Regions from separate parts of the Plantactinospora sp. ZYX-F-223 genome, predicted to be linked through region 3. Evidence: predicted binding sites of a transcription regulator. Region 3 holds the regulator's gene; each other region holds the start of a gene.
The links. Region 3 encodes HrcA, which represses chaperone genes, less so after heat shock. Its sites were predicted from a motif close to GGTTNGCACNCTCNNNNNGAGNGTGCNAACC; they were not measured.
Positions count from the first base shown of each region.

Region 1: the regulator HrcA is predicted to act here: its motif matches at 4,557-4,587, upstream of groL (chaperonin GroEL).
Region 2: the regulator HrcA is predicted to act here: its motif matches at 2,906-2,936, upstream of groES (co-chaperone GroES).

Region 1 is NZ_JBDJAV010000029.1:14,050-20,066, reverse strand. It holds gene AAH979_RS26955 (S8 family serine peptidase) at 1-1,245, shown strand, start outside; gene AAH979_RS26950 (GNAT family N-acetyltransferase) at 1,322-2,287, shown strand; gene AAH979_RS26945 (hypothetical protein) at 2,378-2,635, shown strand; gene groL (chaperonin GroEL) at 2,687-4,309, opposite strand; gene AAH979_RS26935 (cold-shock protein) at 5,202-5,405, opposite strand; gene AAH979_RS26930 (GNAT family N-acetyltransferase) at 5,732-6,017, shown strand, end outside.
Region 2 is NZ_JBDJAV010000010.1:48,372-54,388, reverse strand. It holds gene AAH979_RS12440 (substrate-binding domain-containing protein) at 1-747, opposite strand, end outside; gene ybaK (Cys-tRNA(Pro) deacylase) at 1,106-1,585, opposite strand; gene AAH979_RS12430 (methyltransferase domain-containing protein) at 1,596-2,819, opposite strand; gene groES (co-chaperone GroES) at 3,069-3,383, shown strand; gene groL (chaperonin GroEL) at 3,464-5,110, shown strand; gene AAH979_RS12415 (molybdopterin-dependent oxidoreductase) at 5,313-6,017, shown strand, end outside.
Region 3 is NZ_JBDJAV010000026.1:54,767-60,783, reverse strand. It holds gene AAH979_RS25205 (glycoside hydrolase family 3 C-terminal domain-containing protein) at 47-2,524, shown strand; gene AAH979_RS25200 (16S rRNA (uracil(1498)-N(3))-methyltransferase) at 2,589-3,332, opposite strand; gene dnaJ (molecular chaperone DnaJ) at 3,392-4,528, opposite strand; gene hrcA (heat-inducible transcriptional repressor HrcA) at 4,595-5,617, opposite strand; gene AAH979_RS25185 (DUF4870 domain-containing protein) at 5,898-6,017, shown strand, end outside.

The sequences.
Region 1 (6,017 bases), on a different contig from region 3:
GCCGGTCGGCAGGCCCGGGGTCGGGAGGTGTACCGCCGGCTGGTCGAGACCGCCGAACGGTCCCAGGCGGACCTGCGCCGGGAACTGGACCGTCTGCACCTGGACTACACCCCGTACTACCTGGTCAACGCGGTCGAGGTGGACGGCGGCGCGGCGGTGCGGGCCTGGCTGTCCCGGCGGGCGGACGTCGACCAGGTACTGGTCAGCCAGCGGTTGCGCCCGCTGCCGGCCAGCGGGTCGCCGAGCCGTGGTGCCGAGCCGGCACCGGCCGTACCGAACTGGAACCTCGGCCTTGTCGGCGCGGACCGGGTCTGGTCACAGCTCGGCGTCACGGGCTCGGGCATCGTGGTGGGTGGTTCGGATTCCGGTGTGGACGGCCGGCACCCGGCGCTCTCCGCCGGTTTCCGGGGCGGTGACGACTCCTGGTACGACCCGTGGAACGGCTCCCGCTCCCCCACCGACCTGGGCGGCCATGGTACGCACACCCTGGCCACCGCCGTCGGCCACCAGCGGGTCGGAGTGGCGCCCGGAGCGGAGTGGGTCGGCTGCGTGAACCTCGACCGGAACCTGGGCAACCCCGCGCGCTACCTCGACTGCCTCCAGTTCATGCTGGCGCCGTTCCCGCCCGGTGCCGACCCGTTCACCGGCGGCCGCCCGGACCGGGCACCCCAGGTACTCAGCAACTCGTGGGGCTGCCCGGCGATCGAGGGCTGCGCCCGGGACACCCTCCAGCCGGCCACCTCGGCGCTCGCGGCGGCCGGGATCTTCTTCGTCGCCGCCGCCGGCAACACCGGCTCGTTCTGCGGCTCGGTCGACGACCCGCCCGCACCGTACCCGGACGTCTTCACCGTCGGCGCCGTGGACCGGCAGCGCCGGGTCACCTCCTTCTCCAGCCGTGGCCCGGCGCCCAACGGGTTGCCCAAACCGGACCTGGTCGCGCCCGGCGCCGACGTCCTCTCGGCACTGCCCGGTGGCGGGTACGGCACGCTGAGCGGCACCTCGATGGCGGCCCCGCACCTGGCCGGGGTGGTCGCGTTGATGTGGTCGGCCAACCCGGCGCTGGTCGGCGACCTGGAGACGACCCGGCGCATCCTGCTCGACACCGCCACCCCGGCCGAGCCGACGTTCCAGTCGCGGCAGGACACCGACACCTGCGGCTCGGAACGGAACATCACCGGTGCCGGGCTGGTCGACGCGTACGCGGCGGTCCAGGCCGCCCGACAACTCGGCCAGCCGAACCGGTAGCCGGCGCCCGGTCCCTGGCCCGGCCCGGCTGAACCGGGCCGCGTCGGGTCGGCCGGGCTCGGTATGGTCGGCGACCATGAACGCCGAGCTGTCCCTGACCGAGTTGACCGACGACCAGCTACCCGCAGTGGTGGAACTCTGCCGGGCGGCGCTGGACCTGCCTGACGACTCGGCCGAGGCGGCGGAGATCGTGGCCCGGCTCCGGGACGACTCGCCGCTGCCGGGCGCCGCCGGGCCGCGGCGTACCGTCGGGGTGCTCGGCTGGCAGGACGGCGCGCTCGCCGGGGTCGCGCTCGGCTCGATGGCCGACCGGGGCCCGGACCCGACCGCCGGCCACCTCGACCTGGTCGCGGTGCACCCGGAGCGGCGACGGCGGGGCATCGGCCGCGCCCTGGTGTCGCGGCTGGAGCAGGCGCTCGCCGGGCTCGGCGCGACCCAGGTACGCATCGTCGGCAACCCGCCGCACTACGTCTGGCCCGGCATCGACGTCCGGTACACCCCGGCGGTCTGCACCGCGCTGGCGCTCGGCTACAGCCCGGAGGGGACCGCCTGGAACATGACCGCCGACCTCTCCACCGAGTCCTCTCCGGCGCTGCGCTCCACCGAGGCTGCCGAGCGGCGGCTGGCGGAGCAGGGTGTCACGGTACGCCGGGCCGAGCCGGCCGACCTGGAGATGCTGGCCGGGTTCGCCCGGTCGACCTTCGGCGGCAGTTGGGACGCCGAGCTGCTGCACTCGGTCGGCCGGCAGGGCGCCGGCTGCCACGTCGCCGTCCGTACGCCCACCGGCGGCGGGGCGCCGGAACTGCTCGGCTTCGCCGCGTACGGTTCGTCCCGGCCGAGCTGGTTCGGGCCGATGGGTACCGCGCCCGCCGCTCAGGGACTGGGGATCGGCGGCGTACTGCTCCGCCGGTGCCTACGCGACCAGCGGGCGGCCGGACACCTGCGGGCCGAGATCGGCTGGGTCGGCCCGGTGCCGTTCTACGCGGCCAGCGCCGGGGCGCGGATCGAGCGGGTCTTCTTCCTCTACCGCAAGCAGCTCTAGGAGCCGCTACCGCACACCGCACCAGCAGCGGCTCGCATCGATACCGCGCCATTTACCCGTGTTATCGGTCGCCGCCTCCTACCGTTTGCGGTGGAGGAGGCAGTCATGACAAAAGATGACGAACCGGTTGACGATCTCCATTCGGTCGCCTGGGCGTCCCCGGATCTCTCCGCCCATACCCCGGTGTCCCGGCTCGATTACGGGGACGCCGAGCAGCGGGCGGAAATGGACGGGGTCGACGGCATGTCTCCCGAGGAGCCCGTGGCGCTGGTGGACGCGCCGAGGGCGACCCAGGAACCGTTCAGTCAGGCGCAGAAACGACGCAACCAGCGGCGGATGCCGACATGACGAAGGGGCGGACCGCTGACGCGGCCCGCCCCCACGACGTGGAGCCTGGACTCAGAAGTCCATGTCCCCGCCGCCCGGCGCAGCCGGGGCAGCCGGGGTCTTCTCCGGCTTGTCCGCCACCACAGCCTCGGTGGTCAGGAACAGGGCCGCGATCGACGACGCGTTCTGCAGCGCCGAACGGGTCACCTTGGCCGGGTCGATGATGCCGGCCTGGAGCAGGTCGACGTACTCACCGTTGGCCGCGTTGAGGCCGTGCCCGGCGTCCAGGTTGCGGACCTTCTCGACCACGACGCCGCCCTCAAGGCCGGCGTTGACGGCGATCTGCCGCAGCGGGGCGTCCAGCGCGATCTTGACGATCTGCGCGCCGGTCGCCTCGTCGCCGGCCAGGTCCAGCTTGTCGAAGGCGGTCTTGCCGGCCTGGACCAGCGCGACACCACCACCGGGGACGATGCCCTCCTCGACGGCGGCCTTCGCGTTGCGCACCGCGTCCTCGATGCGGTGCTTGCGCTCCTTCAGCTCGACCTCGGTGGCCGCGCCGACCTTGATCACCGCAACACCGCCGGCCAGCTTGGCCAGGCGCTCCTGCAGCTTCTCGCGGTCGTAGTCGGAGTCGCTCTTCTCGATCTCGGCACGGATCTGGTTGACCCGACCGTTGATCTGGTCGGCGTCGCCGGCACCGTCGACGATGGTGGTCTCGTCCTTGGTCACCACGACCTTGCGGGCCCGGCCCAGCATGTCGAGGCCGACGGCGTCCAGCTTGAGGCCGACCTCCTCGCTGATCGGCTGCCCGCCGGTCAGGATGGCGATGTCGCCCAGCATGGCCTTGCGGCGGTCACCGAAGCCCGGCGCCTTGACGGCGACGGACTTGAAGGTGCCCCGGACCTTGTTGACCACCAGGGTCGCCAGGGCCTCGCCCTCGACGTCCTCGGCGATGATGGCCAGCGGCTTGCCCGACTGCATGACCTTCTCGAGGATCGGCAGCAGGTCCTTGACCGTCGAGATCTTGCTGTTGACGATCAGAATGTACGGGTCGTCGAGCACGGCCTCCATCCGGTCGGGGTCGGTCATGAAGTACCCCGAGATGTAGCCCTTGTCGAAGCGCATACCCTCGGTCAGCTCCAGCTCGAGCCCGAAGGTGTTGCTCTCCTCGACGGTGATGACGCCTTCCTTGCCGACCTTGTCCATCGCCTCGGCGATGATCTCGCCGACGCTGGTGTCACCAGCGGAGATGGAGGCGGTGGAGGCGATCTGCTCCTTGGTCTCGACGTCCTTGGCGAGCTTGCTCAGCTCCTCCGAGACGTTCGCGACGGCGGCCTCGATGCCCCGCTTCAGGGCCATCGGGTTGGCACCGGCCGCGACGTTGCGCAGGCCCTCACGGACCAGCGCCTGGGCGAGGACGGTCGCCGTCGTCGTGCCGTCACCGGCGACGTCGTCGGTCTTCTTGGCGACCTCCTTGACCAGCTCCGCACCGATCTTCTCGTACGGGTCCTCGAGCTCGATCTCCTTGGCGATGCTCACACCATCGTTGGTGATGGTGGGAGCGCCCCACTTCTTCTCGAGCACGACGTTGCGGCCCTTCGGGCCCAGCGTCACCTTTACGGCGTCGGCGAGGGTGTTCATGCCCCGCTCAAGGCCGCGGCGCGCCTCCTCGTCGAACGCGATCATCTTGGCCATACGGCGTTGTCCTCCTGGACACTCACGGCCGCCGGAGCCTGTTGACCCCGACCTGCCGCCTGATTACGCACCTTCGGACGTCACTACGGCACTGGCGGACGGGGCCGCCGACACCCGTGGGTGCCTGCTCTGCTCCGTCGCGCTGTGCGACAGTGACGTCCGCCGGCCGGGCCGGACAGCCCGCGACGACCGGCCATGTGCCGCGCACCCGCTCCGCGAGCCCGCGACCGTGGCCCTACCGCCCCGACCTTGGCACTCACGGTATGCGAGTGCCAAACACTTGTTTAGCACTCTCCCCTGCCGAGTGCAAGCGAGTGAGCCGGTCGAACCGGGCATCGGGACCGGCTGGCGGCGGCCGGAGCGCGGCGGGAGACCAGCAGCCCAATGGGAGCGGAACGGCAGCCGAACCAGCGGTGTCAGGACCCGGCCGGGAGTCGGGAAGCGCCGGCAGATCCGCGCCTCCGCGCCCGCCGACCGCGCGGCCCCGGCGTCTCCGGAGGGGGCCGGAATGCGGGTTGTCGCAATCACGGGAAAGCCCGGCCAAGGGGCGGTCGACGCCAACCCGATCAGGACAGCGGGCGCCTTGCCGGACGCCATACCGCAGCAGCCCGGATCCGTGCGGGCAGTCCGAGAGACGCATCGTGCGGAAGACGCGGGGAGATCCGCCGGACGACCGGCACGAGCGCGGTAGCAACCGGCACACCGACCCGCCGGACACGCCAACGACGTCGCACGGCGACCCGGCCAGCCGCAGACCGCCGTCGTTGTGGAGTATCGACACGGCGGGAGTCCGGACTGGGCCGGCAACGGTCCCGACCGGCGGCTTACCGGCGGCCGGGTGGCAGCGGAACGGGGGACGAGCCCGAGAGCGGCGGGCCGATGGCCCGGCAGCTCAGGCGATGACCCGGACCTTTTCCGCCTGCGGGCCCTTCTGCCCCTGGGCGATCTCGAACTCGACGCGCTGACCGTCGTCAAGCGCCTTGTAGCCGTCCATCTGGATCGCGGAGAAGTGGACGAAGACGTCCTGCCCGCCATCGACCGCGATGAAGCCGTAGCCCTTTTCGCTGTTGAACCACTTCACGGTGCCCTGCGCCACGGTGCACTTCCTTACTTCGGTCGCGTCGGAGCTGCCCGAGCTCCGGCGACGCCGTATGCCTGCCGGGACCGCCGAGTCGCTTTCCCCAAAATGGATCATGTAATTGGGGAGCCACGAATCGAGCGGCCGAACCCGCACCGTACACCAAGGTCGGGCGGCGGCGCACTAGGCCAAAACGGTCACCGAGCAGACAACCGGGCGGTCCTTTCCGGCCTCTCACCTATTGGCGGCCGTCGCTGCCCAGCTCAACCGGCCCGCACCGAAACCGCCGGCGGCTCCGTTACCCGCCGAAACTGGGCGCCGTACGGCGTGCGACCATGGCGGACGTGCCGGCTTCCATCCCGCAGACCGCCGCCGAGCCGGAGTCCGCGCACTCCTCCGATCGACCCGGGTCAGCTACCCCGGACCGGGCCGCCGGTACGGCCGATTCCGGTCTTCGACCGAGCGCCGACCTACCGACGGTCCGCCGGGTACGTCCCGCCGACGCCGCCCGGGTCCGGGCGATCCGTCTGGAGATGCTCGCGGATTCCCCGCTGGCCTTCCTGGAGACGCTCGCCGACGCGGCGGCCCGACCGCACGCCGAGTTCGCGGCCCGGATCGCCGGGATGTCCA
Region 2 (6,017 bases), on a different contig from region 3:
CCGCTTCAGCACGGAGATGACCGCGTTGCCCAGCCCGTCGTTCGCGGCCAGTACGCCGTCGATCTTGCCGTTCTGCTGGGTCATCATCTGCTCGAAGATGGTGCCGGCCTGGGCGTTGTCCCAGGCGGGCACCCACTGGTCCGGGCCCTTGACGTACTCGCCGGAGTCGTACTTGGGCTTGAGTACGCCGTCGTAGCCGTTCTTGAACAGCGTGGCGTTGTTGTCGGTCTCCGAGCCGTTCAGTTCGGCGATGACCGGCTTCTGGGCGCCCTTGTCGGTCAGGCACTTGACCAGACCCTCGCCCTGGAGCTTGCCGACGCCCTCGTTGTCGAAGCTGACGTAGTACTCGGCCGAGCCGCCCAGGGTCAGCCGGTCGTAGTCGATGGTGAGCACGCCCTGCGTCTTGGCCTTGTCCAGCACCGCCTTGCCGGTGCCGGAGTCCAGGTTGACGATCATCAGGACGTTGACGCCCTCGGTCATCATCTGGTCGGCGATGGTCTGGAACTGTGCCTTGTCGCCCTGGGCGTTCTGGATGGTGTGCTTGACGCCGGCGGCCTTGAACGCCGCTTCCAGGTACTTGCGGTCCGCGGTCTCCCAGCGGACCGAGGAGGCGCTGTCCGGGAGGATGACGCCGATCATCGGCACGGCGGCGTTGCCACCTTCGCCGCCGGAATCGTCGCCGCAGGCGGCGAGGCCGCCCGTGGCCAGCAGGCCCACGGCAGCGATGGTGAGGATCCCTCTGCGCATTGCACGGGTCCTTTCGGGGTGGGTGTGGTGTCTCGGGTCGGAGCGGTGGTACGCCCGAGCGGGTCGCCGTGCTGCCCGGTGGCCTCCCCCCGTTGGGCTGCCTCGCCAGCGGCTCCGCCGGTCGCGCTCCGGCAGAGTCTCTGGTGGGCCGTGGCGACCGCCCGCCTCACTTTTGTTGTGTCCGGCAACGTATTGCGCGAGGGTTCTTCGGGGCAAGGTCGCCGAGGCCACGAGTTTGTTGTTGCGGATAACAATTCGGCAACGTGACGGACATCCCGGCATTGGCCAGCGGCGATACGCCGGAATTGATCGTTCGTGGCGGCTGGCGTCCCGGGCACCCGGCGCGGCCCGGCCGGGATCAGGGCGCGGCGACCGGTGCGGTGGTGGCGGAGGTGAGCCGGATCAGGTCGGCCGGGGCGAGTTCGAGTTCCAGCCCGCGGCGGCCCGCCGAGACGTAGATGGTGGGGAAGCGCTCGGCCGAGGCGTCGACCACGGTACGCAGCGCCTTGCGCTGACCCAGCGGACTGATCCCGCCCCGGACGTAGCCGGTGGTCCGCTCGGCCAGCGCCCGGTCGGCCAGCGACGCCCGCTTGCCGCCGACCGCCGTCGCCAGCGTCTTGAGGTCGAGTTCGCCGGTGACCGGTACCACCGCCACGGTCAGCACCCCGTCGACGCTGGCGACCAGCGACTTGAAGACCCGCTCCGGCGGTACGCCCAGCGCCGCCGCCACCTCGGCGCCGTAGTTCGGGGTGTCCGGCGCGACGTCGTACGGGTGCAGGGTGTGCGGGACCCGCTGCCGTGCCAGCAGCGCGGTCGCCGGGGTGCCCCTGCCCGCCACGATCCGCACCCTACCCGGTCGGGGCGGCCGGTTCCGGGGCCGGCACCGGACGGCAGAGCAGCACCGTGGGGGCGTCGGCGATCCGGGTCAGCACCAGGCTGATCGGCTCGCTGCCGGCCAGCCGCAGGTCGCGGCGGAGCCGCTCCGGTTCCAGCGCGGAACCCCGCTTCAGGATCTCCGCCCGCCCGACGTCGAGGTCCCGCAGCCGGGCGCGCAGCCGCTTCAGCGAGAACGGCAGCGACTCGACCACCTCCAGGCACCGGGCGTACGGGGTGGGGCGGGCGGCGTCGGCGTAGACGTACGCGATCTCGGGGTCGGCGAGCGTGCCGCCGACCGTACCGGCGAACTCGGCGACCAGGTGCGCGCGGACCACCGCCGGGTCCGGGTCGTAGAGGTAGCGCCGGACCGGGCCGACCGGGGCCCGCCGGGTGCCGTCGCCGGTCAGTTCGTGCACCGCCGTTCCGGCCAGCAGGGTGGCCCGGCGGGGCGCGGCGGCGAGCGGGCCGGACCAGACGGTCGCCTCGACCAGGTCGCCGCCGACGCTGACCCACTCGCCCTCGGCACCCGCCGGCAGCAGCTTGTGGTCGATCCCGGGTGCGACCTTGAAGACCGTCCGGGGGACCCGGCCGGCCAGGCCGAGCAGAAAGTCCCAGGGTGGGGAGTAGGCGGCCGGGTCGAAGATCCGCCGGCCGGTACCGGCCGTCCGCCGCGCCGGATCGCAGAACACCGCGTCGACCGGCTCGTCGACGGCGGTGAGGTCGAACCGGGTCGCGTCGCCGAGAGTCACGGTGAACCGGTCGGCCACCCCGGCCGCCCCGGCGTTCGCGGCGGCCATCGCCGCGGTGACCGGGTCGGCCTCCACGCCGTACACCCGGATGCCGGCCCGGGCGGCGGCGAGCGCGTCGGCGCCGAGGCCGCAGCCGAGATCGACCAGGGTGCGTACCCCGGCGGCGCGCAGCCGGGCGGCCCGGCGCGCCGCGACCCCGGGCCGGGTGGCCTGTTCCAGCCCGGTCCGGGTGAAGAACATCCCGGCCGCCTCCGGGCCGAATTTGGCGGTCGCCCGGCGCCGCAGCTCGGCCTGGGTCAGCGCGGCGGCGGCCAGTCCGGCCGGCACCCCGGCCGAGCGCAGCGCGGCCGCCGCGGCCAGCGGGTCGCCGCCGGCCAGCTCGGCGGCCCTGGCCAGCGCGGTTTCCCCCGCTGGGGTACGCAGCGCGGCGAGCTGCTCGGAGTCCACCGGAGCATTGTGCCGGCCAGGGTCTCCGACAGGCGTGTCGGGTTGGCACTCTCCTTGACGGAGTGCTAGCCGTCGGCATAACCTGCGGTTAGCACTCTCAAACCGAGGGTGCCAGCTTTCGGGCCGTTGTCCGGGAGCTGAACGCCAGGCGGACCGGCACCCGCGACGACGGACCCGCCCGGTGGCATGTGGCAGATTGACGCTGGTCGGCTCGCCGGCCGGTACAGAAACCAAGTACCCCAGGAGGGTATGCCCGTGACTACCGCGACCAAGGTTGCGATCAAGCCGCTCGAGGACCGGATCCTGGTCCAGGCGAACGAGGCTGAGACGACCACGGCGTCGGGCATCGTGATCCCCGACACCGCCAAGGAGAAGCCGCAGGAGGGCACCGTCCTCGCTGTCGGCCCCGGCCGTTTCGACGACGACGGCAACCGGATCCCGGTTGACGTCAAGGTCGGCGACACGGTCATCTACTCGAAGTACGGCGGCACCGAGGTCAAGTACGCCGGCGAGGAGTACCTGGTGCTCTCCGCCCGCGACGTCCTCGCCGTCATCGAGAAGTGATCTGACTGATCCACTGACGCTGCCCCGGACCGGCCCCGCCGGGCCGGGGCAGCGCTGCGTGAAGGGACCCTGTTAACACAATGGCGAAGATTCTGAGCTTCTCGGATGACGCCCGGCACCTGCTGGAGCACGGTGTCAACACGCTCGCGGACACGGTCAAGGTCACTCTCGGCCCGCGTGGGCGCAACGTCGTCCTGGACAAGAAGTTCGGTGCCCCGACGATCACCAACGACGGCGTGACCATCGCCAAGGAGATCGAGCTCACCAACCCGTACGAGAACCTCGGCGCGCAGCTGGTCAAGGAGGTGGCGACCAAGACCAACGACGTCGCCGGCGACGGGACCACCACCGCCACCGTGCTGGCCCAGGCGATGGTCCGGGAGGGCCTGCGCAACGTGGCCGCCGGCGCCGGGCCCGCCGCACTCAAGCGCGGTATCGACCTGGCGGCCGAGAAGATCTCCTCGGCGCTGCTGGAGAAGGCCGTCGAGGTGGGCAGCCGGGAGTCGATCGCGCACGTGGCGACCATCTCGGCCCAGGACGCCACCATCGGCGACCTGATCGCCGAGGCGATGGAGAAGGTCGGCCGGGACGGTGTGATCACCGTCGAGGAGGGCTCGACCCTGGCCACCGAGCTGGAGGTCACCGAGGGCCTCCAGTTCGACAAGGGCTTCATCTCGCCGAACTTCGTCACCGACACCGAGGCGCAGGAGGCGGTGCTCGACGAGCCGTACATCCTGATCACCACCCAGAAGATCTCCGCGATCGAGGAGCTGCTGCCGCTGCTGGAGAAGGTCCTCCAGACCGCGAAGCCGCTGCTGATCATCGCCGAGGACGTGGAGGGGCAGGCGCTCTCCACCCTGGTGGTCAACGCGATCCGCAAGACCGTCAAGGTCTGCGCGGTGAAGGCGCCCGGCTTCGGCGACCGGCGCAAGGCGATGCTCCAGGACATGGCGATCCTGACCGGTGGCGAGGTGGTCGCCCCCGAGCTGGGCTACAAGCTCGACTCGGTCGGCCTGGAGGTGCTCGGCACCGCCCGCCGGGTCGTGGTCGACAAGGACAACACCACCGTGATCGACGGTCGGGGCCGGGACAACGACGTCGCCGAGCGGATCACCCAGATCCGCAAGGAGATCGAGGCGTCCGACTCCGACTGGGACCGCGAGAAGCTCCAGGAGCGGCTGGCCAAGCTCTCCGGCGGCATCGCGGTGATCAAGGCCGGTGCGGCGACCGAGGTCGAGATGAAGGAGCGCAAGCACCGCATCGAGGACGCCATCGCCGCGACCAAGGCCGCGGTCGAGGAGGGCACCGTACCGGGCGGCGGCGCCGCGCTGGTGCAGATCCTCTCGGCGCTCGACGGCGACCTGGGCCTGACCGGTGACGAGAAGGTGGGCGTCTCGATCGTCCGCAAGGCACTGGTCGAGCCGCTGCGGTGGATCGCCCAGAACGCCGGCCACGACGGCTACGTGGTGGTGCAGAAGGTCGCCGAGCAGGGCTGGGGCAACGGCCTCGACGCCGCCACCGGCGAGTACAAGGACCTGGCCAAGGCCGGCATCATCGACCCGGTGAAGGTGACCCGCAACGCGGTCACCAACGCGGCGTCGATCGCCGGGCTGCTGCTGACCACCGAGAGCCTGGTCGTGGAGAAGCCGGAGAAGGCCGAGCCGGCCGCCGCCGGCGGGCACGGCCACGGTCACGGGCACGGCCACCAGCACGGTCCGGGCTTCTGACCGGTCCGGGCCCGGATCGCGCTGATCCGTACCCCGGTCGCGACACCGAGATCCGCGTGAGCGGTCCGGCGTGGGAGTCTCCACGTCCGGCGCCCCGCTCACGCGGATCTTCGTTTCCGCGCCGGGGCGGGCCCGCCGGCATCGGGATTACGAACCTCTGACGTGCCTTTCCCGTTCGGGCCCGGCCGGCAACACTGGGCGGATGAGGGCGATCCCGGATCTGGACGGTAACGGACCGGCACCGACCGTCCCGGCCCGGCGCGGCGGCCTGCCGCGCCGGTTCGGTGCGCTGGCCGGGTTGGCCGCCGCGGCCGTCGCGGTCGGGGCGGCCGAGGCGGTGGCGGTGCTCACCGGGGCGCGCTCCGCGCCGCTGGTCGCGGTCGGCGGCGTGGTGGTGGACCTGGCGCCCGCACCGCTCAAGCGGTTCGCCGTCGACGTCTTCTACGTGTACGACAAGATCGCACTCCTGGTCGGCACCGCCGTACTGCTGGCCGGGTTCGCCGCCCTGGTCGGGCTGGTCGCGGTCCGCTCGCTGCCCCTCGGGTACGCCGGGATCGCCCTCTTCGGCGCGGTCGGCGTACTGGCGGCGCTGACCCGCCCCGGGGCCGGTCCGGTCGCGGTGCTGCCCTCGCTGGTCGGCGCCGTACTCGCGGCCGGCGTGCTCCGGCTCTTCGTCGCCGGCCCGCTCGGCCGAGCCCTGGCCACGCCGGTCGGGGCGACCGGACCGGCCGGCGTGGCGCCCTCCGCTGCCGCGTACCCGGACGAGTACGCCCGGCGGCGGTTCCTCACCGGGGTCGGGCTCGCGGTCGGCGCGGCGGCGGTCGGCGGCTTCGGCGGCCGCTGGCTGTCGACCCGGCGGGGTGTCTCGGCCGCCCGCGCGGCGATCGAGCTGCCGCTCCCGGCCAGC
Region 3 (6,017 bases):
CGACTGGCAGGATGATCGATATCCGGCCGGTGGAAGGGGCGCGACGATGACGGTGGATCGGCGGGACGCGGCGACGGTCGACGGAGATGACGCGGCGACGGTCGACGGGGACGACGCGGTGCTGGAACGGGCGCTCGCCGCGCTGGACCTGGAGACCAAGGTCCGGCTCCTCTCCGGCCAGGACTTCTGGACCCTGCCGGCCGTACCCGCGATCGGGCTCGACTCGCTGGTGATGTCGGACGGCCCGATCGGGGTACGCGGCGTCCGCTGGACCCCGGACGACCCGTCCACCGCGCTGCCCAGCCCGACCGCGCTCGCCGCCACCTGGGATCCCGAGCTGGCCCGGCAGGCCGGCCGGATGCTCGCCGCCGAGTGCCGGCGCAAGGGAATCCACCTGCTCCTCGCCCCCACCGTCAACCTGCACCGCAGCCCGCTCGGCGGCCGGCACTTCGAGTGCTACTCGGAGGATCCGCTGCTCAGCGCCGAGATCGGCGTCGGCTATGTCACCGGCGTGCAGGACCTCGGCGTGGGCGCCACGGTCAAGCACCTGGTCGCCAACGACTCGGAGACGGAACGGATGACCGTGGACGTCCGGGTCTCCGAGCGCGCGCTCCGGGAGGTCTACCTCGTCCCGTTCGAGCGGATCGTCGCCGCCGGCGTCTGGGCGGTGATGGCGGCGTACAACGGGGTCAACGGGCACACCATGACCGAGCACGCCGGGCTGCTCCGGGACCTGCTCAGGCGGGAGTGGGGCTTCGACGGGATCGTGGTCTCCGACTGGACGGCGGCGACGAGCACCGAGGCGTCCGCGAACGCCGGGCTCGACGTGGTGATGCCGGCCGTCGGCGATCCGTGGGGCGCCGCGCTGGTCGCCGCCGTGCGCGCCGGCACCGTCGCCGAGGCCGAGGTGGACGAGAAGGTACGCCGGGTGCTCCGGCTCGCCGGCCGGGTCGGGCTGCTCGACGGGGTACCCCCGGCGGTGGACCCGGCCGACCGGCCGCGCCCGCCGGACGGCACCGCCCTGGCGCACGCGGTGGCGGTCCGCTCCTTCGTGCTGGCCCGCAACGACGGCGACCTGCTGCCGCTCGACCCGGGCCGGCTGCGCCGGGTCGCGGTGCTCGGCGCCCTCGCCGACGACGCGCGGATCCAGGGCGGCGGCAGTGCCCGGGTCGCGCCGCCGCACGCGATCTCCCCGCTCGCCGGGCTGGCCGCCGCGCTCCCCGACACCGACCTCGGGTACGCGGTCGGCGCCGACCCCCGGCTCCGGCTACCGGCGGCCGGCGGCGTGGCCTGGACCCCGATCACCGCGACGCTGCGCGACGCCGACGGCCGGGAGCGCTACCGGGCGGAGCTGGACCGGGCGACGGTGCGCTGGATGGGTGACCTGCCGGACGGGCTGCCGCCGGACGAGCTGGCCACCGTCGACCTCACCGCCGTACACACGCCGCGGACCAGCGGCACCGCCCGGCTCTCGATCGAGGGCTTCGGGGTCTTCACCCTCACCGTGGACGGCAGGGAACTCTTCGACGGTCCGGTCTACCACCCGGCCGAGGAGCCCGGCACGGTCTTCCGGGCCGACGTCGAGCGCCGGTTCGAGATCTCCGTCCGGGCCGGCGAACCGGTCGAGGTACGGCTCACCCGGCGGATGGTCGACGGCGACCACCCGGGCTTCGTGTCGTTCACCCTCGGGCATGCCGAGCCCACGGTCGGCTCGGACGACGACCTGCTCGACGAGGCGGTCCGGACGGCCACCGGCGCCGACGTGGCGGTGGTGGTGGTCGGCACCACCGAGGAGGTGGAGTCGGAGGGGTTCGACCGGAGCACGCTGGCGCTGCCCGGCCGGCAGGACGAGTTGGTCTCCCGGGTCGCGGCGGCCAATCCCCGGACGGTGGTGGTGGTCAACGCCGGCTCGCCGGTGCTGATGCCCTGGGCCGACGAGGTGGCGGCGATCCTGCTCACCTGGTTTCCCGGCCAGGAGGCCGGGGCGGCGCTCGCCGACGTGTTGCTGGGTCGGGCGGAACCGGGTGGCCGGCTCCCCACCACCTGGCCACGCCGGCCGGAGGACTGCCCGGCGCTTTCCACCACCCCGGTCGACGGGGTGCTCGACTACACCGACGGGGTCTTCGTCGGCTACCGGGGCTGGCGGGCCGCACCGCTCTTCCCGTTCGGGCACGGGCTCGGCTACACCGACTGGGCGTACGAGTCGCTGACCGTCGGGGCCGGGCCGGATGGGCCGGTCGCGGTGGTCACGGTCCGGAACACCGGCGTCCGCCCGGGCCGCGAGGTGGTGCAGGTGTACGTCGCCCCGGAGGCCATCGATCCGGACCGGCCGGCCCGCTGGCTGGCCGGCTTCGCCGCCGCCGGGGCGGCTCCCGGCGAGGCGGTGACGGTACGGGTGCCGCTGCCGGAGCGGACCTTCCAGGTCTGGGAGCCGGACGGCTGGCGGACCCGGTCCGGCCGGTACCGGGTCGAGGCGGGCCGCAGCGTCGCCGACCGGCGCCTGACCGCCGCCCTCGACCGCTGACCCGGCCCTCTCCCGGACCCCGCCGGGGAAGGCCGGCCACGCACTGCCCGAGCACGCCCCGGGGTCACCAGCGGCCGAGCCGGCTGGAGAGCACGGCCAGTGCCGCGACCCCGGCGGTCGAGGTCCGCAGCACCTCGGGCCCGAGCCGGACCGGTACGGCGCCGGCCGAGGCCAGCGTCTCCAGCTCGGCCGGCGACACGCCGCCCTCCGGGCCGACCACCAGCACGATGTCACCGGTCGCGGGCAGCTCGGCGGTGCCCAGCCGGGCCTCCGCCTCCTCGTGCAGCACAAAACCGGCCGCCGCCTCGGCGATCCGCCGGGCCACCGCCCGGGTCGACTCGTCCGGCGCCTGCGCCGATCCGGCGACCACCGGCAGCCAGGGCCGGCGGGCCTGCTTGGTCGCCTCGCGGGCGGTCGCCACCCAGCGGTCCCGGGCCCGGGCGCCCCGGTCGCCGCGCCACTGCGCCACCGAGCGCTCGGCCGCCCAGGGCACGATCTCGTCCACCCCGACCTCGGTCATCGCCTGCACGGCCAGCTCGGCCCGGTCGCCCTTGGCGATGCCCTGCACCACCACCAGGCGTGGGTCGGGCGGGTCGGCGTACCGCCGGGAGGTGACCGAGGCGGTCAGGGTGCCCCGGCCGACGGCGGTGACCACGGCGGTCAGGGTGCCGCCGCGCCCGTCGGCGAGCAGCAGCTCCGCACCGGTACGCAGCCGCTGCACGGTCGCGGCGTGGTGCCCCTCCGGACCGTCCAGCGTGACGGAGTCGCCGGGCGGCAGCGATTCGACCAGGAACAGCGGCGCGCTCACGGCGAGCAGGGTAACCGGTCGTCCGGCCGGGGAAGCTGGCCGGCCGGACGACGCGCCCCTCAGGCGTGGCCGTTGAAGGCGTCCCGCATCCGGGAGAAGAAGCCGCCCTGCTTGGTCAGCTCGGCGACCTCCTCGCCCCGGGTCTTGGCGAACTCGCGCAGCATCCGCTCCTGCTCGGCGTCGAGCTTGGTCGGGGTACGCACGTCGAGGTGCACGTAGAGGTCGCCCCGGCCGGTACCGCGCAGGTGCGGCACCCCCCGGGCCCGCAGCCGCAGCGTCGAGCCCGGCTGGGTGCCCGGCTTGACGTCGACCGGCTCCTCGCTGTCCAGCGTCTTGATGGTCAGCCGGGTGCCGAGCGCGGCGGCGGTCATCGGCACGGTGACCCGGCAGTGCAGGTCGTCGCCCTTGCGGGAGTAGACGTCGTGCGGCCGCTCGTGGATCTCGACGTAGAGGTCGCCGGCCGTACCGCCGCCGGGGCCGACCTCGCCCTGCTGGGCCAGCCGGATCCGCATGCCGTCCTCGACGCCGGCCGGGATCTTGACGGTCAACGAGCGGCGGGTACGCACCCGGCCGTCACCGGCGCAGGTGGGGCAGGCGTGCGGGATGACCGTGCCGTACCCCTGGCAGACGGTGCACGGCCGGGACGAGACGACCTGGCCGAGGAAGGTCCGCTGCACCGACTGCACCTCGCCCCGCCCGCCGCACGCCTCGCAGGTGGCGAGATGGGTGCCGGGCGCCGTGCCGGCCCCGGAGCAGGTGGTGCAGAGCACGGCGGTGTCCACCGCGATCGGCGCCTCCACCCCGAACGCCGTCTCGTGCAGGTCGAGTTCGAGCCGCAGGATCGCGTCGGCCCCGGGCCGGGTACGCGGACGCGGCCCGCGCGCGCCACCCGCCGCCCCGAAGAACGCGTCCATGATGTCCTGGAAGCCGACGAACGGCCCACCGGCACCGCCCGGGCCGGCCCCGGGGCCGCCACCAGGGGCCAGCGGGTCGCCACCGAGGTCGACGATCTGCCGCTTCTGGTCGTCCGAGAGGACCTCGTACGCGGCGTTGATGTCCTTGAACTTCTCGTGTGCCTCCGGATCCGGATTCACGTCCGGGTGGTACTGCCGCGCCAACTTGCGGTAGGCGCGCTTGATGTCGTCGTCGGAGGCGTCCCGGCTGACGCCGAGAATCCCGTAGTAGTCCTTGGCCACTGCGTTCCGTGTCCTCATGTCTGTCTCGCGTTACCGTCCGCCGGTCGTCAGGGTGAGCTTTGGTGGTCAGTTCTGCGCCAGCACGTCGCCGACGTAGCGTGCCACGGCCCGCACCGTGGCGATGGTGCCCGGGTAGTCCATCCGGGTGGGACCCAACACGCCGAGTCCGCCGACGATGGTCGTACCCGGACCGTATCCGGTGCTGACCACCGAGGTGGCCCGCAGATTGTCGATCTCGTTCTCGTCGCCGATGCGTACCTGGAGGGTGTTCGGCTCCACCTCGCCGATCAGCTTGAGCAGGATGACCTCCTCCTCGAGCGCCTCGAGGATGGGCCGCAGCGACCCCTGGAAGTCGAGCAGCCCGCCCCGGGTCAGGTTGGCGGTGCCGGCCATCACGATCCGCTCCTCGTGCCGCTCGACCAGGGTCTCCAGCAGCACCGTGGCGAGCGTGGTCATCGCCGGGCGGAGCCCCGGAGGCACCTCGTCGACCAGCGCCTGGACCAGCGGCGGGGTCTCGGCCAGCTTCTCGCCGCCGAGCCGCTCGTTGACCAGCCGGCGCAGGTCGGTCACGTCGTCGGCGCTGATCGGGGTCGGCAGCTCGACCAGCCGCTGCTCCACCCGACCGGTGTCGGCGATCATGACCAGCATCAGCCGGGTGGTGGAGATCGGCACCAGCTCCAGGTGCCGGACGGAGGACCGGGCCAGGCTCGGGTACTGCACCACGGCCACCTGCCGGGTGAGCTGGGCGAGCAGCCGGACCGTACGGTGCACCACGTCGTCGAGGTCCACCGCGCCGACCAGGAAACGCTCGATCGCCCGGCGCTCGGCCGGGGTGAGCGGCTTGACCCGGGAGAGCCGGTCCACGAAGAGCCGGTAGCCACGGTCCGTGGGGACCCGGCCGGCGCTGGTGTGCGGCTGCCGGATGTAGCCCTCCTCCTCCAGCACGGCCATGTCGTTGCGGACGGTGGCCGGGGAGACCCCGAGCTGGTGCCGCTCGACCAGGGCCTTGCTGCCGACCGGTTCCTGGGTGGCGACGTAGTCCTCCACGATCGCGCGCAGCACGTCGAGCTTGCGGTCGTCGAGACCCATCCTCACCTCCCTGCGACGTCCCGGCCCCGGCTGGGCGAAACGACCGGGGCGGCCACGACGGTCGGGCCAGGTCCGCCCTGGCACTCGACTGTAGCGAGTGCCAGTCTACGACCAAGGCGTACCCGGCGCGATGATCGATTGGAAGGGCTATCCGAACCCGGACAACAGGCTTGCCAGCACACCCTACCCCGGTCGGCCTAGCAGGTACGGTCGGCCATTGTCCAGATTCAATCCGCCGGGCGGCTGGCGCCGGTTGAGCGGGAGTCCTACCGTGACCTCCATGACTGAACCGCCTCGCCCTCCCGGAGAATACGGCGGTCCGCCCCCGGACCCGACCGCCCCGATGAATCCGGGCCAATACCCGACGCCAGGCGAGGGGTACCCCCCGCCCGCCGCACCC